Regions from separate parts of the Streptococcus sp. ELY_125 genome, predicted to be linked through region 1. Evidence: predicted binding sites of a transcription regulator. Region 1 holds the regulator's gene; the other holds the start of a gene.
What was found. The regulator NrdR, encoded in region 1, represses ribonucleotide reductase genes. The targets are predictions, from matches to a motif close to ACACNATATATNGTGT.
Positions count from the first base shown of each region.

Region 2: AC4HAL_RS04830 (redoxin NrdH) is a predicted target of NrdR. The motif match lies at 1,783-1,798, and genes of this name have one in related genera.

Region 1 covers NZ_JBZFUM010000011.1:20,522-35,452, reverse strand. The annotation lists gene AC4HAL_RS05900 (ABC transporter ATP-binding protein) at 1-1,246, shown strand, start outside; gene AC4HAL_RS05895 (energy-coupling factor transporter transmembrane component T family protein) at 1,236-2,066, shown strand; gene AC4HAL_RS05890 (potassium channel family protein) at 2,333-3,004, opposite strand; gene AC4HAL_RS05885 (TrkH family potassium uptake protein) at 3,018-4,391, opposite strand; gene rsmG (16S rRNA (guanine(527)-N(7))-methyltransferase RsmG) at 4,409-5,122, opposite strand; gene AC4HAL_RS05875 (bifunctional 2',3'-cyclic-nucleotide 2'-phosphodiesterase/3'-nucleotidase) at 5,643-8,150, shown strand; gene AC4HAL_RS05870 (LemA family protein) at 8,448-9,002, shown strand; gene htpX (zinc metalloprotease HtpX) at 9,012-9,911, shown strand; gene AC4HAL_RS05860 (YceD family protein) at 10,316-10,852, shown strand; gene AC4HAL_RS05855 (response regulator transcription factor) at 10,943-11,620, shown strand; gene nrdR (transcriptional regulator NrdR) at 11,760-12,257, shown strand; gene AC4HAL_RS05845 (replication initiation and membrane attachment family protein) at 12,244-13,398, shown strand; gene dnaI (primosomal protein DnaI) at 13,399-14,298, shown strand; gene der (ribosome biogenesis GTPase Der) at 14,340-14,931, shown strand, end outside.
Region 2 covers NZ_JBZFUM010000008.1:28,141-43,071, forward strand. The annotation lists gene nrdE (class 1b ribonucleoside-diphosphate reductase subunit alpha) at 1-1,379, opposite strand, end outside; gene AC4HAL_RS04830 (redoxin NrdH) at 1,482-1,706, opposite strand; gene icd (NADP-dependent isocitrate dehydrogenase) at 2,412-3,596, shown strand; gene AC4HAL_RS04840 (phosphocarrier protein HPr) at 3,770-4,033, shown strand; gene ptsP (phosphoenolpyruvate--protein phosphotransferase) at 4,038-5,771, shown strand; gene AC4HAL_RS04850 (NADP-dependent glyceraldehyde-3-phosphate dehydrogenase) at 6,028-7,458, shown strand; gene AC4HAL_RS04855 (glucosaminidase domain-containing protein) at 7,727-8,479, opposite strand; gene AC4HAL_RS04860 (PHP domain-containing protein) at 8,841-9,575, shown strand; gene tpiA (triose-phosphate isomerase) at 9,687-10,445, shown strand; gene AC4HAL_RS04870 (aminoacyltransferase) at 10,516-11,748, opposite strand; gene AC4HAL_RS04875 (aminoacyltransferase) at 11,748-12,959, opposite strand; gene yidA (sugar-phosphatase) at 12,959-13,768, opposite strand; gene AC4HAL_RS04885 (HD domain-containing protein) at 14,046-14,931, opposite strand, start outside.

The DNA.
Region 1 (14,931 bases):
TGGCGGGCAGAAACAGCGTGTCAGCTTGGCGGGAGTTCTTGTTGATGAGAGTCCTGTGTTGCTTTTTGATGAACCCCTAGCAAATTTAGACCCCAAGTCGGGACAAGATACTATTGATTTGATTGATCAGATTCATAATGAGACAGGAGCGACTAGTCTCATTATAGAACACCGTTTGGAAGATGTTCTATATCGCCCGGTCGATAGGGTTATTCTCATTAATGACGGGTGTATTCTTTTTGACGGTTCCGCAGATGAGATTCTATCCACTCCCCTATTAACAGATAACGGTATTCGTGAACCACCGTACATTACCGTTTTGCGTCAATTGGGAATGGATATCAGTCAGGTCAAAGGTCTGTCAAGGCTTTCAGATATTGATTTATCAGGGGTAGCTTACAGCAGCAGCCCTTTGGAACATGTACGGCCGACTTCACAAGCGTCCTTGCTTGAGGTTAAAGGACTCCAGTTTGCTTATGAAGCTGAGAATCCGATCTTGAAAGATGTCAATTTTACCTTTCATAAGGGAGAACGTATCGCGATTGTTGGTAAAAATGGTGCAGGGAAATCGACCTTAGCTAAGGCTTTGACGAAATTTGTATCGGCAGATGGTGACTTAATTTGGCAGGGGCAAAATATCTCAGGTGACTCTATTAAAGAGCGTGCTAGTCGGATAGGTTATGTTTTGCAAAACCCTAATCAGATGATTAGCGAAACTATGATTTTTGATGAAGTTGCTAAAGGTTTGCGCCTGCGCAATATGTCTGAAGAAGAGATTGAACCACTTGTTTTAAGGACGCTTCAGATATGCGGTCTGTATGAATTTCGCAAATGGCCGATTGCGGCTTTATCCTACGGTCAAAAGAAACGGGTGACGATCGCTTCGATTTTAATCCTTAATCCTGAGATTATTTTTTTAGACGAACCTACGGCTGGTCAGGACATGAAAAATTATACTGAGATTATGGACTTTCTTGATGAGCTTAATCAGGCAGGGCGTACGGTTGTTATGATTACACATGATATGCAGCTGATGCTGGACTATTCTGACCGCTGCCTTGTTATTGCTGATGGCGGAATTATTGCCGATCGATCTCCCATTGAGGTTTTAGCAGATAGGGAACTGATTGCTCGAGCTAATCTGAAAGAGACTAGCATTTTTCATCTGGCTCAGATGATGAGGGTAGATGCTGGTTCGTTGACACAATTTTATCGGCAGCGTAAGGGGGCGTACTATGGCAGATAAATTGATAGGCTATCATGAGGGAACAGGATTTCTCTACCGGTTGTCAGGTAGTACGAAACTCTTATTTTTTGTTTTGGTGTCCATCGCCTGTATGACAACTTACGATACTCGCTTGATTGCTATTGTTGGCTTGGGGGCACTTGTTCTTTTTCGCTGGGCTAGAATTAAGTGGTCGGAAGTCTCCTTTGTCATGCTTATTGTTATGCTCATTGCTTTATTTAATATTGTAATGGTTTATCTTTTTTCCCCTTCTTATGGTGAGGAGCTCTATGGGAGTAAGACAATATTACTGGCTGGCTGGGGGCGCTTTTATCTAACGAGTCAAGAACTATTTTATCTTTTAAACTTGATTTTGAAATATTTTTGTACGGTACCTCTAGCTATTCTTTTCTTGATGACAACTCATCCCAGTCAATTTGCAGCCAGCTTAAATCGTATTGGAGTTCCCTATAAAATTGCCTATTCAGTGAGCTTGACACTGCGCTATATTCCTGATGTTCAGGAAGAGTTTGGTATGATCAAATTGTCACAGGAGGCGCGTGGTTTGGAATTGTCCCAGAAAGCAAGCCTTATCGGTCGTATTAAGGGGAATTTGCAAATTGTTATCCCCCTAATTTTGGGTTCTTTGGAGCGTATTGATACTATAGCAACTGCGATGGAGCTGCGCCGATTTGGAAAATATAAGAAGCGGACTTGGTACCGCGCTCAAAAAATGACAGTCGGAGACTGGTGGACCTTGCTTTTGGCCATTATTCTATTATTGATCAGTTTTCTACTTATCTTTGCTAATGATGGCCGCTTTTATAATCCTTGGCAGTAACCTTTTACAGTCAAAAATGGTAAGTTAGAATGATATATCGGGTTTACTTTTTAGTACTTAGGGGGCTTTTCCTAGTGTTTTCTGACAGCGGATTTGCTGATTTTTGGTAAGCTCTAAGAAATATTTGATAGCCAAAAGGCTCTATAGTTTCTAGTGAGGATTCTGCCCACTACAGAAATTATAGAGCCTTATTATGTTAATTTTCAGCCTGTTTCATGCTCCTTGATGTGATACATGCCCCTATGCGAGCGGGTGAGTATCGAAGGCTATTTGAGAGCATTCAGATAGTCGTATTTTTCAAAGGTATCGGAACCAGCTACAGCGACAATGGAGGAATCTTCAGGAAAGATGGTATCGGCTAGGAGATTGGTTTTTAATGTCTCATTCTTTTTTGGGCGATAGCCGATGACATTGATATCATACTTACTGCGCAAGTTAAGTTTAGAAAGTTCTTTGTTGCGCCAGCTTTCAGGGAGTTGGAATTCTATGATAGCAATGCCTTCTTCCAAATGAAAGATATTTTGGATACGATGGCGCAGTATGGTGGAGGCTAGGGTACGGCCAGATTCTCGTTCGGGTGAGATAACACGACTAGCCCCCATTTCATAAAGTACTTCTTCAAAGGTCGTATTACGAGCCTTGGCAGCAATAAAAGGGACACCCAGTTTCTTACAATTCATCAGCGCTAAGACAGAAGAATCTAGGCTATTACCCGTAGCAATGACAACTTGTTGGCATTGGTCAATACCAGCGTCCCGCAGGGTATCAATATTGGTAATATCTCCTAGAATGGCTTTGTTGACCTTATTAGCAATGGCTTGAATGTGGTCGGGATTATTGTCGATGGCAATGACCTCCTCACCGAACCTTGCGAGTTCTTCGGCAAGGGTAGTTCCGAAAATACCGAGTCCCAGAATACCAACAATTTTTTCTGACATAATATTCCTTTCATTAGCCCAAAGTTAGATCCGTCTGGGCGTAGTTAATGGTTTGTTTATTTTTTTGTCGCAAGCTCAGGAGCACTGTTATTGGCCCGACACGTCCAAAAAACATCAGTGCCATGATAACCCAGCGTCCCCCCGTAGATAAGTGGCTTGTCACGTCCATAGAAACACCGACAGTTGCTAGAGCGCTGCAGGACTCAAATAAAAGCTTGAAAGGGGATATATGAGGTTCAAGCTCCAACAGGCTAACATAACCTATCATTAGAATGACAAAGAAAAAGACTAAGATCGTCAGTGTTTGCTTTAATAGCTGGATAGGAAGGGTTCGATTGTAGACACTGACTTGAGTTTGTCCTGACAGCTCAGCTCTGAAAATCAGGAAGGTAATAGCAGTGACAATGAGTTTCAGGCCTCCAGCAGTCCCGCCTGGTGCCCCTCCAATAAGCATTTGAAGCATGAAGATAAAGTTGATGGAATTGCCGGCCTGTGTGTAATCAATTGTTGCAAAACCTGCAGTTCTCATAGTGACCGTCTGAAAGAAGCTAACGAGACCTTGCTGGTAGAAGCTAAGGTTGCCGATAGTGGCGGGGTTGTTTAGTTCTAGGAGCCAGGTCAATACAGTTCCTAGAATGAGAATGGTAGAAGTTGTGACTAAGACCAGTCGAGTCTGAACAGAGAGCCTTCGCCTTGCCAAACGAAACTGACGAGGACGTTCGCTCAACCATGATTTTATCATGTCGACAATAGCCATCCAGTTACGAAAACCTAGGCCACCTGATATGATAGCGAAAGCAGTGGCTAGGTTGACAGTCCAGTTGAGCTGATAATGAAGCAGGCTGTTTGCGCCAAGATTGTCAAAGCCTGCATTGCAAAAAGCTGACACAGCAAGAAAGAGGCTGTTGAAAATGCCGTGTAACCAGCCAAAACGAGGAATAAAGTCTGTCATTAAAATAAGAGCGGTCAGACTTTCTATAGTCAGTGTTATCTTATAAATGCGAAAAAGGTAGCGTTTAAGGTCGGCGCTAGAATTATTGCCAATAGAAGACTGAAGCAATTCCTGTTGTTTAAGCGACATGTGACGATTGATACTGTAATAACTGAAAGCGATCAGACTGACAAGCCCAAGTCCACCAATTTGCATTAGGCACATAGCAACGACTTGACCTATACCATTGTAGACTTCTCCCATGGGGAAGACAGATAAACCGGTAACACAGACCATAGAGACAGTATTAAAAAGATGATCAAGATAGCTTGTGTTTTGAGCAGAGCTGTATTGCATGACGGGCAGGGATAGGATTAGACTTCCAATCACAATAGTGGAAATGAAGCTTAGGCTAATGCGCTGAGCAACTGAGAAATTTTTAAAAAGTTTAAACATGATTGATGAGATTTGTTTTATAGCGGTTTCTTATTTGGAAGGCCTGCCCTGCGAGGGTATTTATTTGGAGTTTCCTTTTTCTTTTCGATAATAGTAATGGTTCGCGGATCTCCATTGGGCAGATGGTAGGTTTGGGTATCAGTAACTTTAGCAAAGAGCAGTATCAATGCTTGCTTGGCTTGTAAGAGTTCTTCGTCAGCAGCAGCAGCTTTAAGAGCTATGAGATGACCGTTGACCTTGAGAAAGGGGACAGTCAGCTCTGTCAATATTTGCAAACGGGCAACAGCTCTGGCAGTTACTAGATCAAACTGTGCTCGGAAGGCCTTATCTTGTCCAAAGTCTTCAGCCCTTCCATGGTAAAAATGAACACCAGTTATGTTGAGTTTTTGAGCAAGGGTCTCAAGAAAATTAATACGCTTATTGAGGGAATCGATGATAGTCACCTGAAGTTCTGGACAGATAATTTTCATGGGCAGGCTGGGAAAGCCGGCGCCGGCTCCAATGTCTAAAAGTCGTATGGGACGATTAGTGACCATGCCTTGCAAAACAGGAGCCAAGGAATCGTAAAAGTGTTTTAGATAAACCTCGTTTTTTTCAGTGATAGCTGTTAGGTTAATCTTGTTATTCCAGTCAATCAAGAGTTCAAAGTAGGTCGCAAATTGCTGTTTTTGCTGTTCTGTCAGGGGAAAGCCGGCTGCAGCCAGCTGCTCGTAAAATTCTTGAGGTGTCATCAGTTTCCTTCTTTTATCCATTTTAATAGCTCTATTCTACCATGTTTTAGATTATAGGTAAAAATAAGGAATTATTGGTGGAGAAATTTTCTTTTTTTCAATGCTTTTGAAAGTCTGGACAAAAACTGGTTCAGTCCTTATGTTTTTTGGATAAACTCTTAAAACAAAGGTTGCTAATGAGACTAGCTCCACTGCTCTTATCAATGATCTTTAACGATCCCCCCGCACGGTTGAGGTACGTTTTTATCACAAGGACAAAACGAAAAATACGATCCATCTAACTGTGTGGGATCCGATAGCTCGAGGTGCAATGGCTCTCTAAAAACAAAAGGATGGGCTGATATTTTGGGGTTCAGACCATTCCAGCAGATCGAATACCTGAAAATAAGAGAGTTGCCGGCAATCAATTCCTTCTAATTTTTGAATTTTGTCCACTCCCTTTTAATTTCTCCTTACTGAAAAGGCTTTCTTTTTGTATAATAGAGGTGTATCTTTACTTTTATTTTCAAAGGAGATCACAATGTCTAAACATCATTTCTTAAAAAGTGCGCTAGCACTATCTCTTTTTGTGGCAGCCAGTGGTACTGGACTTCTTGTCCAAGCAGATGAATTACCTTCGGCTAATAGTGGTGCGGTAGCTTCAACAGCAAGTAGCAATATAGCTGAGGAAGACGGCCGCGGGGTTCCTAATCAGGCTGCCGAGTCGGCTGTGCCAACTTCTGTACAAGCCAAAACAAGCGCTCAACCTTTATCTGTTGAATCCGTGCCTTCATCTGGAAAAAGTTCGGAAACGCTAACAAGTGAAGCAGATACTGCAGGGCTTAAAATGGCACCTCCAGTTACAGCAGCATCTCAAACTAAAGAGACTGTGAAAACACCAGAGCCTGTTGAAGGACAAACGGTTGACATGCGTATTCTCTCAACAACTGATCTCCATACCAACCTAGTCAACTACGACTATTATCAAGATAAGGCATCCCAAACTGTCGGGCTTGCTAAAACTGCTGTGCTTATTGAAAAAGCGCGTAAAGAAAATAGCAATATCGTCCTTGTTGACAGCGGAGATACGATTCAAGGAACCCCATTTGGCACCTACAAAGCTCTTATTAATCCTGTAAAAGAAGGGCAGACCCACCCCATGTACAAGGCCTTTGAAAAATTAGGCTATGATGCTGAAACTTTGGGCAATCATGAATTTAATTACGGACTTGATTTTCTCAACCGTATGGTTAATACATCAGATGTCCCTATCGTCAATGCCAATGTCCGCGATGCTCATACAGGTCAGCACTATTATCAGCCCTATATCATTCTCAACAAAGTTTTCACTGATACAAATGGCAGACAAACAACTGTCAAGGTCGGCATTACAGGCGTTCTGCCAAGACAAATTCTAGTTTGGGATAAGGCCAATCTTGAAGGCAAGGTTATCGTTGATGATCCTGTTGAAGCAGTCAAAGCCATCGTTCCAAGCATGAAAGAAGCTGGTGCTGACATCGTTTTGGTTCTAGCTCATTCGGGTATCGGTGATGATAACTATGAAGTCGGCGAAGAAAATGAGGGCTATTTCCTAGCTGGCATTGATGGGGTTGATGCTGTGGCTACGGGACATTCACATGCTGATTTTCCTAATGGTGACGGTACAAGCTTTTACGCCAAATACAAAGGTGTCGATGATATCAACGGTCTCATCAACGGCAAGCCGGTTGTTATGGCTGGAAAGTTTGGTGATCATCTTGGTATTATGGATTTGACTTTGACCTACAAAGAGGGTAAGTGGCAGGTAACTAACAGCAAGTCTAAACTCCGTAAAATTGATACGACTTCTCCTGTGGCTGCCCAAGAGCTGATTGATATGGTTAAAGAAGAGCATCAAGGTACGATAGATTATGTTCGCCAAAAGGTTGGCCAAACAACAGCACCGATTAACAGTTACTTTGCTCAAGTGCTGGATGATCCGTCTATTCAAATTGTAAACAATGCCCAACTCTGGTATGGTAAAAAACAATTGGCTGGTACAGCTGATGCTAATTTGCCAATTCTTTCTGCTGCCGCACCGTTTAAAGCGGGTACGCGCGGCGATGCCACTTACTACACAGACATTCCTGCCGGAGCATTGGCTATTAAAAATGTTGCTGATCTTTATCTCTATGACAATGTCACTGCTATCATTAAACTTACAGGTGCTCAAATCAAGGAATGGCTGGAAATGTCTGCTGGACAATTTAACCAGATCGATCCAAACAACAGCAAACCTCAGCAGCTGGTTAACAGTAACTATCGTTCTTATAACTTTGATGTGATTGATGGTCTGACTTACAAATTTGATATCACGCAGCCCAACAAGTATGACTACGAAGGAAAATTGGTTAATCCGACTGCCAGTCGCGTTCGCGAACTTAAATATCAGGGACAGCCAATTGACCCCAATCAAACTTTTATCGTCATCAGCAACAACTATCGGGCAACAGGTAATTTCCCTGGTGTCAGAGATGCTGCTGAAAAACGGCTGCTCAATCTGGAAAACCGGCAGGCCATCATTGACTATATAATATCTGAAAAAACCATCAACCCTTCAGCCGATGGCAATTGGTCCTTTACAGACAGTATCAAGGGCTTAGATATTCGCTTTTTATCATCTGAAAATGCTCAAAAATACCTAGCTGACCATGCTGAGATTTCCTATATAGGACCGTCTGCTTCTGAAGGCTTTGGGGAGTATCGCTATACTTACATGGATTCTGACGTATCTAGTTCACTTATATCGTCAGCTGCTCCCTATGCAAATCAATTTGACAATCAGAATATTTACATTCTAACTACTAAATCTTTTGTCCAAGGCAGAGTGACTGCAAAGCCTGTCTATGTTCAGGCAACTGCAGAATCACTGGCTAAGACTAGTAAGAAAGCTCAGGAAGACCCAACATCACTACCTAAAACAGGTTTTTCTGACAGTATGGTATATCATGTAGTTGGCTATCTCTTCCTGACTTTAGCTGCTTTCTTAGTTAGAAAAAGGAAACTATAATTTGATGAGTGTCAAAAAATTTTAAAAGATTCAGTATTGATTTATCTCATGCTGAGTCTTTTTGTTTTTTTTTTTATCATTTAATTCACTTAGACAGCTTATCGGTTTAAAAACTCACACTCAAAGGCATTCCTTCTCTTTTTCTTTTAAAAGATAGCGATTGAAAGAGCTGTTTTTTACTAAGGTTTCTGCTATAATAAAAGGGTAACACAAAAAGGATGGCAAGTTTTAATTTTACTGAGATTGGTATGAGCGTGGCTTCTGCCTGTTTCCCTTGTTAACTTGGAGGATAGATCTATGCTGTGGATAATATTAGCAGTTGTTATTATAATCGTTATTGGTTTTATTGTAGTCAGCTATAATGGTTTGGTACGTTCACGTATGCAGACGCAGGAATCTTGGAGTCAGATCGATGTTCAGCTGAAACGTCGTAATGATCTTATCCCTAATTTGATTGAGACTGTCAAAGGCTATACTGCCTATGAAGAAAAAACTCTAACAAAAATTTCTGAACTGCGTGCACAGGTAGCCCAGGCCAAGAATCCAGCAGAAGCGATGCAGGCTAGTGATGTTTTGACCAAACAGGTATCAGGAATCTTTGCGGTGGCGGAAAATTATCCTGATTTGAAAGCCAATGCTAGTTTTGTAAAGCTGCAAGAGGAACTAACCAATACAGAAAATAAAATTTCTTACTCACGTCAGCTTTATAACTCAACAACAGCCAATTACAATACAAAACTGCAAACTTTCCCAAGTAGTTTAGTTGCTGGTGTCTTTGGATTTAAACCGTCTCAATTTTTAAAAACAGCTGAAGAGGAAAAGGCTGTTCCCAAGGTTGATTTCGACTTATAGGAGACACTCATGCTCTATCAACAAATTGCATCAAACAAGCGGCGCACAGTTCTCCTTCTGCTCTTGTTTTTTAGCCTATTGGCTATTATTGGAGCTGCTGTCGGCTATCTCTGGTTGGGGAGTTTGCTTGGAGGTCTCATTATTGCCCTCATTATTGGAACTATCTATGCTATGTCAATGATTTTTCAGTCAACTAATGTGGTCATGTCTATGAACAATGCCCGTGAAATTACAGCTGGAGACTATCCTGACTATTATCATATTGTAGAAGATATGGCTATGGTAGCACAAGTTCCCATGCCTCGAGTCTTTGTTATTGATGATCCCTCTCTCAATGCTTTTGCGACTGGGTCCTCACCTGAAAATTCAGCAGTTGCTGCAACTAGCGGTATTTTAGCGGCTATGAATCGCGAAGAATTAGAAGGGGTTATCGGCCATGAAATCAGCCATATTAGAAATTACGATATTCGTATTTCAACTATCGCTGTAGCTTTAGCCAGTGCCATTACTCTGATTTCCAGTATCGGTGGTCGCATGATGTGGTGGGGCGGTGGTAGCAGACGTCGCTCTAGCGATAGTGAAGGTGGTGGCAGTATCGGCGTCCTGATGCTGGCTTTCTCTTTAATAGCCCTGATCTTGGCGCCTTTAGCTGCTAGCTTGGTTCAGCTAGCTATTTCTCGTCAGCGAGAATATTTGGCTGATGCCAGTTCAGTAGAGCTGACGCGAAATCCTCAGGGGCTGATTAGTGCGCTCAAAAAATTAGATCGATCCCAGCCTATGCAACAACCAGTTGATGATGCCAGTGCAGCTCTTTATATCAATGATCCTAAGAAAAAAGGCGGGGTTAAATCTCTATTTTTCACCCATCCGCCAATTGAAGAGCGGATTGCCCGCCTAGAGGCAGCTTAACTTAAATATGACAAAACTATCGCTCTCGTTGGGCGATTTTTGTTTTCTTGTAAAGAAATTGCAAACTATTTCTGCTATATTAAGAGCAATCAATTTTGTGAGAGTGATATTCCTTGAAAATCAAAATAGTATTTTATCGCGGCAAGCGCTGTATCTTTTAGATGAAAAAATGGAATTTTTCCCATCTAGAATAGCTGAGTGTTCACTGGATTATGTTCTGAGGCTTATCAATATAAGTCTCATCTCTTATTATTAGCCAGTTGAACCTTCCAGAGCTTTTAGCTTGTATTGATTTTCTTTGAGTAGGCAACTTAACGACTTGATTAGGAAAAATTACTAATATCATACGTAGGTCGTACTTTCTAAGAAAGGCCTATGTTTATGTTCATCGATTGGGAGAAATTATGTTTAACATTGCAGAATTAAAAAAAAATCCGGATGGTCTTCGATTTGATCAAAAACTGGATATCAAGACTATGCTATTGAAGCGCAATTCAGAAATTATAGATGTCACAGACGTTAAAGCCAAGGGATTAGTTGGTTATGATGAAGGCCTCTTTTTACTGAATTATGATTTAACTTATCAATTGGTTCTTCCGTCAAGCCGATCGATGGAGCCAGTTTATTTGGATCAAAATATTTTTGTATCAGAAGTCTTTGTAGAAGCAGCAGAAGCTGAGGTCCAAAAAGAATTAGTTGAGGATGATTTGGTTTTAATTTTAGAGGATGATCAGATTGATCTCAAAGAGAGTGTTGTTGATAATATTTTGCTCAACATTCCGCTCAAGGTCTTAACACCAGAAGAAAGAGAAAGCGATGTTCTGCCATCGGGGCAGGATTGGTCTGTATTGACGGAATCACAGTATCAGACTTTGCAGGACGAAAAGAAAGCAGCTAAGAGTCCCTTTGCTGCCTTGGAAGGCTTATTTGATTCGGAGTAAACCTGAAGAAGGTGAATAGGTAAAAAGAAAGAGGAGAGTCTATCACTGTTTTACGGAAATAGAGATAGACAAACGAATGGAGGTAGGAGTATGGCTAAACGAATCCTAATTATTGAAGATGAGAAAAGCTTGTCACGTTTAGTATCTCTAAGGTTACAAGAAAAGGGATATCAAGTCACAGTCAGTCAAGATGGAAAATCAGGATTGACGATGGCTCTGGAAAGGGATTTTGAACTAATTTTTATTGATCTCAAGCTGCCTGATAAGGATGGTTTAGATTTGATGCATCAGATTAGACGAGAGAAGTCCATGCCGATTGTGATGATGGTCGATCGAGAAGCAATTGCCAGCATCCAATCAAAGACTGATGAACTAGCGGATGAGTATATGATTAAGCCTTTTGCTGTTGAAGAATTACTGGAAAAGGCAGAAGAAGCCTTTGCTCGCGGAAAAACAAGGATTTATCGCCAAAAGGCTCCTTACCATGATCTGATATTAGATGAAGCCAATCGGTCAGTGATACGTAAGGGGGAGAGTATTGCTTTGACCAATCGTGAATTTGCCTTATTATCGACCCTGCTTAGGCATATCAATACAGTAATGACACGTGAAGAACTGCTGGACTATGTTTGGAGCTACAGTAACGGCGCGGTTGAAACCAATGTCGTTGATGTCTATATTCGTTACCTTCGCGGTAAAATTGATATTCCTGGCAATGACTCATACATCCAGACAGTGCGAGGGATGGGGTATGTAATCCGTAGTTAATTGGGCAATAGTCTGATGAGATAGAGTGGCAATAGATAAGAGATGACTGGATTTGACAGGGAGGGTCAATCCTTTTTTTATACCTAAAAATATGATAAAATAAGGTATTACTAAAAAATGATAGAATTGGGGTGTTTGCATGCGTTGTCCAAGATGTAATCGTAATAAATCCAGCGTTATTGACAGCCGTCAGGCTGAAGATGGCAATACCATTCGTCGCCGCCGTGAATGTGATAACTGTGGCGCGCGTTTTACAACCTTTGAGCGCATCGAAGAAGTCCCCCTCTTGGTTGTTAAGAAGGATGGTACGCGGGAGCAGTTCTCTCGAGATAAAATTCTCAATGGCATTATCCAGAGTGCTCAAAAGAGGCCTGTCTCCAGTAGTGATATTGAAAGTGTAATCAGCCGTATTGAACAAAAGATTCGTGGAGAATACGACAGTGAAGTTACCAGCGAAGTCATCGGCAATCTCGTAATGGATGAACTAGCGGACTTAGATGAGATCACCTACGTCCGCTTTGCCAGTGTCTACCGCAGTTTTAAGGATGTGGATGAAATTGAGGATCTCTTGCAGCAGATAACCAATCGTGTCCATAGTAAAAACAAGAAAAATAAGGAACAAGATGAAACCGATTGATAATTTTTCTTTTGTGAAAAATAATCAGGTCAGCAGAGATATGACTAATCTGATTCGGCTCTATTTACCGATTATAGGCAGTGATGCTGTGGTGGTTTATCAGTATCTGACTAGCTTTTATGATAACGGTCAACAGTTGCATAAGATTGCTGAAATTTTAAATCACACACTCTTTGATCTGCCGCGTTTTGAAAATTCTCTTGCTGTTCTGACTGGGATGGATCTGGTGGCATTTTATCAGGATTTGGATAAATATATTATCGAACTTAGGGAGCCTTTGACACCAGAACATTTCCTCTCTCATGCTGTTTATAGGCGTTTGCTGGAGAGACATATTGGTGATGTTGCTGTGGCAGATTTGGAAAAATCCGATCTAGATCGGGTACGCAACCTTTCCAAAAAATTTTCAGAGGTTTTTTCAGATACGGGTGAGATTGATGTGCAGCCTATGAGATCCAAAACCTATTTTGACTTGGATAGTTTTAAACAAAGAATGACTATTGATGGTCTGCATTTTAGTAAGGAAAAAGAGGATGTTATCGCACTGAATAATCTTGCTGAAAAATTCAGCCTTACTTGGTTTGATGTTTATCAGTTGGCGAAGGAGACTGCCAGTCACCATAAGATTTTACCTAAGCGCATCGCAGCCAAACTCCATCAGCCTAAGTCCAACAAAGCCACTGAACTCAGCCGCGAAGAGGAAATTATCATCAGAGAGGCTAAATCCTCAGTACCTGAGAATTTTTTAGCCAAGATTAAAGTTGGCTTGGGTGCTGTAACAACGACTGATAAGGAAAAGAAGATTTTGTCAGACTTGGTTGAGATGGACTTTCTTGATGAAGTTATTAATGTCATGATAGTCTATTATTTTAAACGACACAGTTCTGCTACTTTGGCTAGAAATGCTATGATGAGTCTGGCAAATGTCGTGTCATCACAAAAGGCTACGACAGCTGAAGCTGCTTTTGAAGCCCTGCGTCAGCACGGTCGAACAAGAAATCAAAAATCCAAGCAAACTGTTTCCAGTGTGCCCGACTGGAGTAATCCAAATTACAAAGAGCAGACGACACCTGAGGAACAGCAGAAGCTTGATGAGATGAAACGTCAAATGTTAGCGAAACTTGGAAAGGGTGGTGAGTAGATGGAAAGTATAGGGGAGACCTTGGCAAAAAAGACTGCTCATGAGCGTGTTGATCTAGAAGCTCTGACTAACCAGATTATGGCTGATCAAGCAATCGCAGATTTTATTCAAGAACATCAGTTGACATCTGATGAGATCAAACGGAGCCTGCCCAAATTTAATCAGTTTTTAGGTGAACGTCGCAAGTATCAGACAGCCGATGATAGGTATAGGGCTAAGGGGTATGAGCCTATTCTTGTGATGAATGAGGGTTACGCAGATGTCTCTTATAAAGAAACACAGGCCCTCAAGCAAGCGCAGGCGCAAAAGGCCATTGCTGATCGTATTCATGTAGTTAGTTTACCAAGATCTTATAAACATATTACTTTTGAGGATGTCGATCTTACTGGCTCTCGTGCGGATGTCTTTAAATATTTGGTTAGCTTTGTAGACAGTTATCCGGCTCCTGGTCAAAAAGGCCTCTATCTGTACGGGGATATGGGAATCGGTAAGTCCTTTATGCTGGCGGCCATGGCGCATGAATTGTCTGAAAAAAAGTCTGTTGAGACAACGATGCTTCATTACCCTAGCTTTGTTATTGATATAAAAAATGCTATTAATAGTGGCAATGTCAAGGAAGAGATCGATGCCGTTAAATCGGTTCCCGTTTTGATTCTAGATGATATTGGAGCAGAGCAGACAACATCTTGGGTACGCGATGAGATCTTGCAGGTTATTTTACAGCACCGTATGCTGGAAGAACTACCAACCTTTTTCACCTCTAATTACAGCTTAGCTAATTTAGAGGCTAAGTTTGGTAATATCAAGGGAGCTGATGAAACTTGGCAGGCTAAGCGTGTACTGGAGCGTGTACGCTATCTGGCTAAGGCTGTTCATCTCCTAGGGGAAAATCGCAGATAGAGCTGCAGGGAAAGCAGTGAGTATAGAAAGGAACTTAAGGAATGGCCTTACCAACTGTGGCTATTGTAGGACGTCCCAATGTCGGGAAATCAACTCTTTTTAATCGGATTGCGGGTGAGCGCATTTCAATTGTTGAGGATGTTGAAGGGGTTACTCGGGATCGGATTTATACTAAGGCTGAGTGGCTGAATCGTCAGTTCAGCATTATTGACACGGGGGGGATTGATGATGTTGATGCCCCCTTTATGGAGCAGATTAAACATCAGGCTGATATTGCCATGACGGAAAGTGATGTTATTGTCTTTGTTGTCTCAGGCAAGGAAGGCGTGACAGACGCTGATGAATATGTTGCTAAGATTCTCTATCGGACACATAAGCCTGTTATTCTGGCTGTCAATAAGGTAGACAACCCAGAAATGCGCAACGATATTTATGATTTTTATACCTTAGGGTTGGGAGATCCCTATCCTCTTTCTTCAGTTCACGGCATCGGCACGGGGGATATTTTAGATGCTATTGTAGAAAAACTTCCCGCTGAGAAAGAAGATGATGATCCTAACATTATCAGGTTCAGTTTAATTGGACGTCCTAATGTTGGCAAATCCAGCCTCATCAATGCCATATTGGGTGAGG
Region 2 (14,931 bases), on a different contig from region 1:
GTATGAGCTTGCTCATTACCGGCCTTGATCGTTGGGACCGCTTCAATATTTGAGGAATCTGTCACAAAAGTAAGTGCACGGGTCATAGCCTTAATAGAACGGCCAAAATCTGGAGATGCCATCATATTCACTACATTGGTAGAACCAAGGTTACATGAAATATCGGTTCCCATCTGTACAAATTCTTGTGCATCATTAATCAAGCTAGGCTTTTGAACTTGCAGAACCTCTGAACACAAGTTAGACATAATGATGCGACCATCTATAGGATTTGATCGATTGGCTGCATCGACATTGATGATATAGGGATAGCCTGATTCTTGCTGCAACTTAGAAATTTCGGTTTCTAACTCACGAGCAGAGATTTTTGTTTTGGCAATCTTAGGATTAGCCACTAACTCATCATACTTTTCGGTAATATTAATATAGTTGAACGGGACACCGTACTCTTTTTCTACAGAGTACGGACTAAAGAGGTACATCTCCTCATTTTTGCGGGCCAATTCATAGAATTTATCAGGAACAGTAATCCCCAATGACAGGGTCTTAACCCGAACCTTTTCATCCGCATTTTCCTTTTTAGTTGATAAGAAAGAAAGGATATCAGGGTGGAAGACATCCAGATAAACTGCCCCGGCTCCCTGACGTTGTCCCAGCTGGTTAGAATAAGAGAAACTGTCTTCAAAGAGCTTCATCACGGGCACAACACCAGAAGCTGCCCCTGCGTAGCCTTTGATTGGGGCTCCAGCTTCGCGCAAGTTGCTGAGCGAAATCCCAACACCGCCTCCGATACGTGATAGCTGAAGAGCTGAGTTGATGGAACGACCGATAGCATTCATATCGTCGGTTACTTGAATTAAGAAACATGAGACTAATTCCCCCCGACGGCTGCGTCCAGCATTTAGAAAGGATGGTGTTGCTGGTTGATAGCGCTGATGAATCATCTCCCTTGCCAAATCGCTGGCCAACTGTTCATCTCCATTTGCAAAGTAGAGAGCGTTAAAGAGAACGCGGTCCTCAATGCTTTCGAGATAATACTCGCCATCATTAGTCTTTAAAGCATACTGCTGGTAGAACTTATAAGCGGCCATGAAAGATTGAAAATGAAAGTCTGCTGCTTGCAGCTCCTGTGCTAGCCCTTCGATAAAATCAGCTGAGTACTTCCTGATAAAATCAGCTTCGATGTAATCATTAGCCATTAAGTAATTTATTTTGTCCGTAATAGAATCAAAGGCCATAGAATTAGGCACAACATTCTCCCTGAAGAAAGCCTGCAGGGCTTCTTTATCCTTATTAAGAGGAATTTGACCATTGACAGGACGGTTAATTTCATTGTTGAGGCGGAAGTAGGAAACTTCGCCTAAATCTTTAAGACTCATAGGTATTTCCTTTTATCTATAATAATTATAATGTAGGGTTGTTAAATTTAAACTGCCAAGCAGTTTTGAACTGCTTGGTCAGCCTTGTCCTTATATGTGAAACTAAATAATTTCTTTTAGTTTAGCAGGTTGAAAACCTGAGAAAGCTACATCACCAGCCTCGATAACTGGAGCGGCCGTAAAACCTAAACTCTTAACATAATCAATTTTCTCTGGCTGCTCATCGATGTTAATCTCTTCAAAATCAGCACCATTTTGCTCCAAGAACTTCTTGGTCATCTTGCATTGCATGCAGTTGTTTTTAGAAAACAAAGTAATCTGTGACATCGTATCTCTCCTATAAATTAGTACCTAATAAGGATACCCAAATTAGAAAGAAAAAGCAAGCAATTTTGCTCAAAAACCACAATATTTTGTGCCAGTCAAAAAAACCACCCCCAACATCTTGTGGTAAACTTTTCTTCTTAAAATATGCCGAGAAATCCAGTGATAGCAAGGATTCATTAGAAAACTACCAAGAAAATCGGAACCACTATCTACTATATATTAGATAACCGACGGTATTCTGGATTGAAAAATGAATGGGACAGACGCATCTACTGCCAATGGATAAAATCTTCTTGGCGGTTCGATATCCAATTTACTTGAAGTATTAAAATACAGGAGATTCAGCCGACTTACTTTCATGGTGTTTTGATGCTGTGCCAATAAATCTTTTATAGTTCTTTGGAGGCATGCTGAAATAATAAATTTTTTCGATACTTGGTGTGTAAACTAAATATTTTGTGCACTAAAACTAATCTAGTAACATATACCATAGATTTAATACAAATTAGGAACCCATGTACAAATCAAGAGCTATGATTTGTACTGTGGATTTTTCTTCTTCGACAATTTATCCTATTCTAAGGACAGGTAATAGTTGTGTTATACTCATGTCCGAGAGCAGTAACCTGGAAAAACTACCTTCAATGTATCTAGACTATCTAAAACGAATTCGTTAGAAATAAGCTCAGCTAAAGAGGTGATAATATGGCAGATAAAATTACGTTGAAAAATAACAAACTGCAGGTTACAGACAATCCTACCATCGTTTATATTGAGGGTGATGGCATAGGTCGGGATATCTGGTACGGCGCTCAGACTATTTTTGATACAGCGATTGCTAAGGCATATAAGGGACGAAGAAAGCTCGAATGGCAGGAAGCTCTAGCTGGTAAAAAAGCTTTTAAAAAAACAGGACATTGGTTACCAATGGAAACTTTACAAATGATTAAGGAAAATTTGATCGCCATCAAAGGTCCTTTAGAGACACCAATTGGCCAAGGAATACAGTCTTTGAATGTTTCCCTTCGTCAGGAATTGGATCTTTACGCCTGCGTTCGGCCCATTCGTCATTTCAAAGGAATTGAAAGTCCACTGAAACATCCTGAAAAAGTTGCTATGACTATCTTTCGCGAAAATACAGAAGATCTTTATGCTGGGATTGAATGGGAAGCTGGCAGCAGCCAGGTCAAAAAGGTTTTGGATTTCCTTCAATTTGAGATGGCGGTTGATCAAATTCGTTTTCCTGAAACAACCAGCATCGGTGTTAAACCAATTTCTATTCAGGGGAGTGAACGTTTAATTCGTTCGGCTATTACATATGCCTTGGCTAATAACTTACTGCGAGTCACCCTAGTGCATAAGGGCAATATCCAAAAATATACAGAGGGTGGCTTCAGAAAATGGGGCTATGGACTAGCCCAGCGTGAATTTTCAGCTGAATTAGCCAGTGGACAATTAGTTATTGACGATATTATTGCTGATAATTTTTTTCAGCAGATTCTCCTTAATCCTGAGCGTTTTGAAGTCGTTGCCTTGACTAATCTCAATGGAGACTACGCTAGTGATGCTTTAGCTGCCCAAGTCGGTGGTATAGGCATATCGCCGGGTGCTAATATCAATTACCAGACAGGACACGCTGTTTTTGAAGCAACACACGGAACCGCTCCTGATATTGCGGGGTGTGGTCTCGCCAATCCCTGTTCAATTTTGCTGTCGGGAGCAATGATGTTGGCATATATCGGCTGGAGTGAAGCCGCTGCTTTAATTGAAAATGCTATTGAGGCAGCATTTTCAAAAGGCTGTTTTACGAGAGATCTGGCAGGCAATCGGCCTAGTCTAACGACGGCCCAATTTATTGCTGCCTTATTAGAAGAACTGCAGAAAGAATAGCAATATTTGCTGGTTGAAAATTAGAAAATATATCTAAGAAAAGGGTTTCAAAAAATTTTCGTAAATAACTTTATACCTTGAAAATAAGCAAACGGTATGATATAATCCTATTTTGTAAGGGTTATCATGTGATAATCCAAAAAATATTTACATTAGAAAAAAGGAGAATCCTTATGGCTTCTAAAGATTTCCACATTGTTGCAGAAACAGGTATTCACGCACGTCCAGCCACTTTGCTTGTGCAAACAGCTAGTAAATTTGCCTCAGATATCACTTTGGACTACAAAGGTAAATCAGTAAACCTTAAATCAATTATGGGTGTTATGAGCCTTGGTGTTGGTCAAGGTGCTGATGTAACAATCACAGCAGAAGGTTCAGATGCAGATGATGCTATCGTAGCTATCGATGAAACAATGACAAAAGAAGGATTGGCTTAAAACTATGACAGAAATGCTTAAAGGAATTGCAGCATCAGATGGTGTTGCTGTTGCTAAGGCATATCTACTAGTTCAACCGGACTTATCATTTGAGACTGTATCCGTTACAGATACAAATGCAGAGGAGGCTCGTCTAGACGCAGCTCTAGCAGCGGCGCAAGACGAGCTTTCTCTTATCCGTGAGAAAGCAGTAGATAGCCTAGGAGAGGAAGCCGCAGCCGTATTTGATGCGCACTTGATGGTTCTTGCTGACCCAGAAATGGTTGGGCAAATTAAAGAGACGATTCGCGCTAAAGAGGTGAATGCCGAAGCTGCCTTGACAGAAGTGACAGATATGTTCATCACTATCTTTGAAGGTATGGAGGATAACCCTTACATGCAGGAGCGTGCAGCGGATATTCGCGACGTAACCAAGCGTGTACTAGCAAATCTCCTTGGTAAAAAATTGCCCGACCCAGCGTCGATTAACGAGGAATCAATCGTCATTGCTCACGATTTGACTCCGTCAGACACAGCACAACTGGATAAGAAGTTTGTTAAAGCCTTTGTGACTAATATTGGTGGACGTACCAGCCACTCTGCCATTATGGCACGTACGCTGGAAATTGCAGCTGTACTTGGTACCAATAATGTGACGGACACCGTTAAAAATGGTGACCTCATAGCAGTTAATGGTATCACTGGTCAAGTAATTATTAATCCTACTGACGAACAAGTGGCTGAGTTTAAGGCGGCTGGTGAAGCTTACGCCAAGCAAAAGGCTGAATGGGCTCTCCTGAAAGATGCTGAGACAGTGACTGCTGATGGCAAGCATTTTGAATTAGCAGCCAATATCGGTACACCTAAAGATGTTGAAGGTGTCAACGATAATGGTGCTGAAGCTGTTGGTCTCTACCGTACAGAATTCTTGTATATGGATTCTCAAGACTTCCCAACTGAAGATGAACAATATGAAGCTTACAAGGCTGTACTCGAAGGTATGAATGGTAAGCCAGTTGTGGTTCGTACTATGGATATCGGTGGCGATAAAGAACTGCCTTACTTCGATCTTCCAAAAGAAATGAACCCTTTCCTTGGTTTCCGTGCTTTGCGTATCTCGATTTCTGAGACTGGCGATGCCATGTTCCGTACACAAATTCGTGCCCTTCTTCGTGCCTCAGTTCATGGTCAATTGCGGATTATGTTCCCAATGGTTGCCCTTCTTAAAGAATTCCGTGCTGCTAAGGCCGTTTTTGAAGAGGAAAAAGCTAACCTCAAGGCTGAAGGTATTGCCGTAGCCGACAATATTCAGGTGGGGATCATGATTGAAATCCCTGCAGCAGCAATGTTGGCTGACCAATTTGCTAAAGAAGTGGACTTCTTCTCAATTGGTACCAACGACCTTATCCAATACACTATGGCTGCAGACCGTATGAACGAACAAGTATCATACCTCTACCAACCCTATAACCCATCAATCCTTCGCTTGATTAATAATGTTATCAAGGCGGCTCACGCAGAAGGTAAATGGGCTGGTATGTGTGGTGAAATGGCCGGCGACCAGACAGCAGTTCCATTGCTGGTCGGTATGGGGCTTGATGAATTCTCTATGTCCGCAACATCAGTTCTTCGTACACGTAGCCTGATGAAGAAATTGGATACCACTAAGATGGCAGAGTACGCTAACCGTGCTTTGACAGAATGTGCTACTATGGAAGAAGTTCTTGAACTTGAAAAAGAATATATCAACTTTGACTAATAGACTGTTGAAGTTAGATGAGTCTGTGACAGAAGTCCAGACTCTTTTATTGTTCTAGATTTACTAGATTAACGCAGTGGTTGAAGATTCTATCTTGGGGGAGCCCCACTCTCTCTTTAGCCAATTCAACTAGACACTAAGAGTCTAATCAACATTTAATTTAGTTCAAAATATTCTGATTATTCTTGGTAGCAGATATTGGAAAAATAGCTAAAAAGTGATAGAATAGGTCTATCAACGCTAAAAGGAGAACTAGATGACGACACAATACAAAAACTACGTCAACGGTGAGTGGGTCTTATCTGACCAAGAGATTAAAATCTATGAACCGGCAACTGGTGAAGAACTGGGCTCTGTTCCAGCTATGAGTCAAGCAGAAGTAGATCACGTTTACGAGGTAGCCAAGGCGGCTCTGCCAGCATGGCGTGCCCTTTCCTATGTAGAGCGTGCAGCTTACCTGCACAAGGCAGCTGATATCTTGGAGCGTGATGCTGAAAAGCTAGGTGCAGTTCTTTCAAAAGAGATTGCTAAAGGCCTGAAATCTGCTATTGGAGAAGTAACACGCACAGCTGAAATTGTTCACTATGCTGCTGAAGAAGGTATTCGAGCAGAAGGTGAAGTCTTGGAAGGTGGTAGTTTTGATGCTGCCAGCAAGAAGAAAGTTGCTATGGTTCGCCGCGAACCTGTCGGTCTTGTTTTGGCTATTTCGCCATTTAACTACCCTGTAAATCTAGCAGGTTCCAAAATTGCACCGGCCTTGATTTCAGGAAATGTAGTAGCCTTTAAACCACCGACGCAAGGCTCTATCTCTGGCTTACTTTTGGCAGAAGCCTTTGCTGAGGCTGGCATTCCTGCAGGTGTCTTCAATACAATTACTGGTCGCGGTTCCGTTATTGGTGATTATATTGTTGAACATGAAGCAGTTGATTTCATCAACTTTACTGGTTCAACACCAGTTGGAGAAAATATCGGGAAGTTAGCTGGTATGCGACCAATTATGTTGGAACTTGGCGGTAAAGATGCAGCTATCGTACTGGAAGATGCTGACCTTGAATTAACAGCTAAGAATATTGTTGACGGTGCTTTCGGTTATTCCGGACAACGCTGTACAGCTGTCAAGCGTGTGCTCGTCATGGATAGTGTAGCAGATCAATTAGTTCAACTGGTTACTGAGAAAGTTGAAAAACTGTCTGTCGGTATGCCAGAAGACAACGCTGATATTACGCCATTAATTGACACAAAATCAGCTGATTATGTTGAAGGCCTGATCCAAGAAGCTGCTGACAAGGGAGCACATGCGGCAACTCCTATCAAGCGAGATGGCAATATCATTTATCCAACCGTCTTTGATAAGGTGACAACAGACATGCGTCTGGCTTGGGAAGAGCCATTTGGACCTGTTTTGCCAATTATCCGTGTTAATTCTGTTGATGAAGCACTTGAAATTGCCAACAAGTCTGAGTACGGTTTACAAAGTTCAGTCTTTACTAAAGACTTCCCATTAGCTGTTAAGATTGCTGAGCAGCTGGAAGTTGGTACAGTCCATATCAATAATAAGACTCAGCGCGGTACAGATAATTTCCCATTCTTGGGAGCTAAAAAGTCAGGTGCTGGTGTTCAAGGTGTTAAATACTCTATTGAAGCTATGACCAACGTTAAATCAATTGTGTTTGACATTGCTGATTAAAAAATAGAAGAAGAGGAGCGTAAGGGTTCAATTTCCTAGCTCCTTTTTCCATACCCAAAAAGGCTCTGTAATAACTTATGGAGACTTTATCTTCCCCACTACAGGAATCAAGGGTCATTTGCTTATAACCTATAATATGGAGAAAAGTTTAGCTTCGTTGATACTTTCACTTGAAAAAAGCAACCGTTATCCTCCGACGATTGCTCCTTTGATAATAGGCATATACGAAAAATTATTATTGAAAGTAACGAAACTTCCCTGACTAACTTTATCCTTCAAGTTGAGCTTTAGCCCAGCTGTTATCCTGCCGTAAGGTCCCAGCACTTGTATAACTCTGTCGGTAAACATTGTAAGTTAGTCCAGGCTTATAAAAATTGACAGGCTGATCGTAATCTGTTAAGTGGTAAAGAGTAATGATATGATTGAGTTTGGTATTATAGCTAGTATCAGTCGCATAAAGACCAGTCAAGGTCTGGGTAGCCTCCTGATAGTCTCGAGTATTCGATTTATGAGTATCAGCGTAGAGATTTTGGCTGAGCAGATCAGCATAATCTTCTAAGGATTGAGTATAAGAGGGATATTTTCTGAACTGGGCATCGATCTTATAAGCGTTGCCCTTGCCATCATCCTCCCAGGTCTGAAAAGTCGCAGAGTCGCCTTTATAATCTCCCTTGATACCAAAGAGGTTATAATTGGGCTCAGAACCAAGTTTAGAAGTTCCATGGTTGCTTTCTAAGACGGCTTGGGCAATCATAACAGAAGCGTAGAGATCGTGGTCTTGGGCAATATTTCTGGCATCTTCGCCAATCTGATTGACAAAATATAGCACAGCAAGATCCTGGCTATCGCTCGGTTTGGGAGGCTGGCTGGTATTTTGACTGAAGCGGGTCAGCAGGATGTAGGAGCCAAACAAGACGATAGCTGCTGTCAATAGCATTGTCAAGATGAAGGATTTGCGATTCTGTTTCTTGATGGAAAAGAATTTTCGCCAGCCATACTTTTTGCTTTTACGTTTTGCCATGGTTCACCTCCTTTGCTGAGAATTCCGTACTGATTAGTATAGCATAGATAAAGGGATTTCTGTTGGAAAAACCAAAATATGGTAGAATAATAGAAAACCTAGCATTGCATTAAAAGCTTAGGAATAACTGATTTTCTGGTATTAGCTTCACCCGAATTAGAGATAGAGCTAGCCTACTGGCTTTTGATGGGGCATTTTGTCTGCAGATAAACGGTACTGGCTTTCAAAACCTTAGTCTTTCTAGCTATCTTGTAAATTGAGTCTGCCTTGGTGCCTAGCAACCTAGAAAAGATCCTGCCTAGCACTAAAAAGTGACAATAGCAACGAAAGTTTACCCTTATTCAGTATTAAGGAGCAGTTTATGCGCGATAATCATTTACATACTTATTTTTCTTACGATTCCGATGCCCGATTTGAAGATTACCTGAGTCAATTTAAGGGGGAGATTGTAACAACTGAGCACTACGATCTCTCAAATCCCTATACTAGGCAGGATGATATTCCAGATTATAAAGCTTACACAAAAGAAATTGCAGATTTGAACAAAAAATTTGGCAACCGTATAAAAAGGGGCGTTGAAATTGGTTATTACCAGCCGCGTGAAGCAGACATTTTAGAATTTTTGTCTGATAAGAACTACGATTTAAAGCTGCTTTCAGTTCACCACAATGGCCGCAATGATTATTTAGATGATGAGATAGCAGATAGAGATAAATATGAAGTGACCCAAGAATACCTAGATAGACTGGAATATGCTATCGGTCGAATTGATGCCGATGTATTGGCTCATTTTGACTATGGTTTTCGCTTATTTGGGATGTCAGTAGCAGAGCTTCAGCTGTATCAAGAGCAGCTGCTTCGAATCTTTCAAAAAATGATAGATAACCATCTAGCTTTTGAGTTGAACAGCAAATCTATGTATCTCTATCATCATGAACATCTTTACCGCTATGCTCTCTCTCTAGTCAAATCATTGGGCTGTCAGCGCTACTCCCTTGGCTCAGATGCCCATAAATTGGATCATTTCCGTTTGAATTTCGATAAAATGCAAGTACTTATGAAAGAGTTTGGTATTGATGAAACCCAGCTTATTTGAGCCTACAATCACCGCTTGGATTTTCGAGAAAATTCTGGCAAAATCTTTCAATGACTTGGGAATTATGTTAGAATGAAGTGGTAAATAATTTTAATAGAAGAGGTATGTGAAATGTCACGTAAACCAATTATCGCCGGAAACTGGAAGATGAATAAGACTGCTGCAGAAGCTCGTGAATTTATTGATGCTGTGAAAAACAATATTCCTTCAAACCAACTCGTTGATACTGTTGTGGGCTCTCCTGCCCTCTTTCTTGAAGGCATGAAAAAAGGCGCTAAAAATACTGAATTGCAAGTAGCTGCCCAAAACTGCTACTGGGAAGACTTTGGTGCTTTCACTGGTGAAACAAGCCCAGCAGCGCTTGCAGCTCTCGGTGTTGAATATGTTATCATTGGTCACTCAGAACGCCGCGATTACTTCCATGAAACAGACGAAGAAATCAACAAAAAAGCTCATGCTATTTTCGACCACAACATGACTCCTATCCTTTGCTGTGGTGAGTCTCTCGAAACTTATGAAGCAGGAAAAACGGCTGAATGGATTGAAGGACAAATTACTGCAGATCTTAAAGGTTTGAGTGCTGAGCAAGTGTCTAACTTGGTTATCGCTTACGAGCCAATCTGGGCTATTGGTACTGGTAAATCAGCTGATGCCAACATTGCTGATGAAATCTGTGGTGTTGTTCGTTCAACAGTTGAAAAACTCTACGGTACAGAAGTGGCACAAGCCGTTCGTATCCAGTACGGTGGTTCTGTAAAACCTGAAAATATTGCGGAATATATGGCTAAAGAAAATGTTGACGGTGCCCTTGTTGGTGGTGCTTCACTGCAAACCGATAGTTTCCTTGCCCTTCTTGACTTCGTAAAATAGGTGTCTGTAATAAAACACTATAAAAAGCAACTCTACCCAGAGTCGCTTTTTTTGTTGCTTCGCTTTATTATCATCGTCCTAAAATTTTTTTAATAGTATTTAGAACTTTATATTTTAATGGATTTGGATAGTAGCGAAAGGTTCCCGTTTTACGGACGATATAGCCGTTGAAATTCTGTTTAAACTTCAAGACACCATCGCTATTATCGAAAATCCCCTGAATACCTAAGAAATTGTAGGTTGGAATGCCACGTTTTAAGGCTTCTAACATGACATATTCCTGCAGGAGGGCAGGTGCGTAGAATTTGTTAAATTCTGTATAAGAACCGCTAAAAAGATAGATAGCTTCTTGTTTCGTATAGACAAAAAGGCTGCCTGCCAAGATGACGTCATCCTGGCCATATTGTTCAATCAGCTGTCTAGCTTCGCTTTTACGAACCTCAAAGGTTTCATACTGACTGGAGAATTCCCGAAGCTGATTTTGTTTTTTTTCTGAGTTTGGATTTTTTTCTAAGTCGGCTTGCAATTTAGAAATCTTTTGTCCCAGTTTATCTTGATCGTCCTGCAAGTGTCCTAGGTAGTCTTGGAAGTTGATACTAGCCACCATAAATTCAGCCTTGTCCCCCCAGCTATCATAGAAATCCTGATAGTAGTCTAGGGGTTTGTCGGTATAATCACGACGATCTGATGTTGTGGACGTAATCTCTTTGAAGATTGATAATTCCTCGCGCTGGAGCTTACGCAATTTGGTCCCAAAAGTCTTAGACTTTTTAACTAGCGGACGTCCCTTCTTGCTGAAGGATTTTAGCAGATTATCTGCAGTAAGAGCAGTCATATCCTTGACATAATGCCAGTCAGGTTCACCGCCCGGATAGCCAGTCTGAAGGCCATCGTGCTGAAAGCCTAAATCGGTTAAAGTTTTAATCAGCTCAGGGCGCTCTTGATCACTGGGCTTACCATCACTGTCAAAAGTTTGGTAGGTATCATAGGGTTTCACAATAAGCTCTAGAACCCCCTGGTTCTTAGCATAGTCCTGCAAAGCTTGATAAAAATCACTGAGATACCTAGTATCTGTTGAAAAGGGGCCGGAATTAATTTCCATGTGGAGGCCACCAGTCATAGGGATAGTGAAAAGCAGGGCAGCCACTTGCAGCTTCCCATCAGCTTTAAGCCCTACATAGCTGATACTATAACCGCGTCTGCGAAAGAGGTCTGCCATTTCAACGGATTGCATGAAGGATTTGTAGGAAACTTCTTGGCTGAATTGTTCAAAAACTTCTTGACTCAAAATTTCAAACGTCATTAGTGGTTGCTCCTTGCTTGTTTCCGTTTATTGTAAGCAAACATGGCCGGTTTATAGAGAAGGCTGACAGGAATATTAAACTCACCGATAAATTCTTCGATGGTTGGATTAAAATTAGATTTGAATTTAGTCAAACCGTCATCCAATGTTCCTTCGACACCGCCCATATTGGCCCAGGTGATACCATCAGTATAGGCATCTTCAAAAACTTTAGGATAAAGTGAGTACTGTGGATAAAATTTCTTGAATTCGTCGTTCATTCCGGCGTAGAGCATTTCCATAACATTACCGAAACGAACAGATAAAATTCCAGCGATAATAAGGTCATCATCGTATTTATTGACAAAGTCTTCAAATTCCGCAATATATTTTTTTACTGAGTTTTGTTGCTGAGTCAATTTGGTCAGTCGCTTCTTTTGATGGTCAGCCGTTTCTGATAAATCTTTTTCAATCTGCTCCAGCTGCTCTTTGTACTCAGCTAAACGCTTGGACAGATTAACCTTAGCCAAGTGCAGATAGGCATCATCACCATAGATGGACATCATCTTTTTAAAATAATCATAGTTCCGTAGGGCAACTCCCTTGCGATTTTCTGTCAGTGCAACAACATCAGCAAAGGCTTGAACATCATCAATACTGCCGCGACTTGTTACAACCCCACGATTATTGGCATCTTTCATTAACCGTTTAGTATGTTTGGGGAAGGTTGCTGCCATATCTTCTTGAGTGTAAACGTTGGCTTGAAAACGAGGCTGAATGCTCTCTGCGATTTCACTTGTTCGTCCAGTCCACTGTGCCCCAGCTTTTTGAAGTTTATCTAAGATAGCCAGAGTATCAGGGTTTTCTTCAATCTCTTCCCCGATCTTATATGCTTTTAACAGCAAGGCTGGATCAAACTTAATAAAAAGGGCACGTTTTGATTTCCCATACTTTTTCAAAGATTGGATAACAAAATTAACAAGGTCTTGATCCGTATAATCCATGATTGGTCCGCGCGGAATATAGAGCATGGTAAAACCTAGAGGCAGGCGCTTAATCAGGATAGAAGCAGATGCAATTTGGACCTCATCTTTGTAAAAACCAATGCGCTCATTGCTCCAATTATCCTTGACCTGTGCCCAAGCACTGCTTTGGAGTAGGTTGGTCTGATTGCTTGCTTTAGCAAAATCATCGTGTTCTTGTGCTGAGATACCAACTTTATAGGTAAACATTAATTTAAGACCCACTTTCTAAGGGCGTAAGCAACGCCGGATTCATCATTTGATTTGGTAATATGTTTGGCAATTTTTTTCAATTCAGGATTGCCGTTGGCCATCACAACGGGGTGCCCGACAACTTCCAGCATAGCTCGGTCATTTTCCTCATCACCGATGGCCATGGTCTCATCTAGACTATACCCCAGATGCTGCGCTAGGTGTTTAACAGCTTCCCCCTTGCTGGCAGTCTTATTGAGAATTTCCAGATAGAAAGGTCGGGACTTCACGATTGTGAAACGCTGATAAAAATCTTCAGGAATCTTGGCGATAGCAGCATCCAATAGTTCAGGTTCATCAATATACATAGCTTTAACGAAGTCTTTATCAGTGACTTCTTCAGGTGTACGGTAGAAAATAGGCATGCTGACTAGGGTAGATTCATGGACAGTATATTTTCCAATATCACGATTGCTGGTATAGATACCATCTTTAGTGATAGCATGCGAGTGGATCCCCAATTTATTCGCTAAGACCTCAATATCCAGATAGTCCTCATAGGCTAAACTATCTGAAAGCAAATCCTGACCGGTTGCTGTATCTTGAACCAGTCCGCCATTGAAGGTAATGACATAGTTGTCAGGTTCATTTAAATGGAGTTCGTTTAAAAGACTTTGGACACCAATGATAGGACGGCCAGTTGTAATAACCACTTTGACCCCAGCAGCCTTGGCCTCTTGGATAGCATCAAAGACATCAGCAGTAATCTGACGTTCGCTGTTAACCAAGGTGCCATCAATATCAACAGCCACGAGTTTAATTGCCATAGCATCTCCTTAATTATCAATTATAAAAGTATAACTAATACTCTCTGAAAATTAACAGGATCTCGGTAATTCTCTTTGAGCATAAAATAACAGCCTTTCTAAAAAAGGCAGAACACCTCTACTATATTACTAAAAATCCTGCCATTTGTCATGACAGGCAGTAATAGCATGAGACGCTAAAAGTTTTGAAAATAGATAACAGAACTCTATAGGTAAGCACTTAGCACGAATTTTCTAGTGGTCTAACATCATTATAGGGGTGCTTCGGCTGAGTGTTCTACAGCAGATAATCATTTTTGGAATAGCTGAGAAATTGTTTTTTTTCTTCTTGAAAGAGATCATCTGTCTCCAGCATTTCAGCAGGAAAATAGAAGCGGTAATCACCGTGGATAGTCCCTGTCAATGACTTGACAAGGGCTGATTCTTGGCTGAGTTCCTTGAGGTTGTCATCCTTTTGCAGCAGTTCAATCTGTGTTCGAGGGCTTTCTTTCTCAGGTCGATAAATGTCGTAAGGAAGATCAAAATTTTTGTGCTCTGCCGTATAATACTCTGGATCATAGCCTATAGCGGCCACTAATTTTTTTAAATCTCGCAAGTCTGTTTGGCTATCTTCAGTTAAAATCAAGGATTTAAAGAGCTGGCGGTTAATAAAACGATTGGCCAAGTCGGCCAGAATAGCATCGTCTGCCTGTATCCAGGTTTGAAAGTAGGTATTCATCACACCGTCATCTAAGTGCAGATAATCCAGCAAGTTGTAATTGTTTTCAAAAAAAGGAATCAAGCAAGGAGAGGTCTGAATGAAGTAGGAGCGTTGCTGAGGATAAAGTTCCTTAGCGCGTTTCAGCAGATTTTGAAGTAAGACCTCCATTGCCCGACTGGCAGGGTGAAAGTAGACCTGCATATACATTTGGTAACGGCTAACTAAATAGTCCTCAATGGCATGTGTCCCGTTGATTGTGAAGGCAATCCCTTTACCAAAAGGACGGATAACGCTGAGAATGCGGGTGAGGTCGAATTGACCGTAGCTCGCTCCGGTATAATAAGCATCGCGCAGCAGGTAATCCATACGATCGCAATCAAGTTGGCTGGAAATGAGCTGTTCCACCTGTTTATTAGGATAGGTATGGTTGATTACGCTAGCAACCTTATCAGGAAAATCGGGA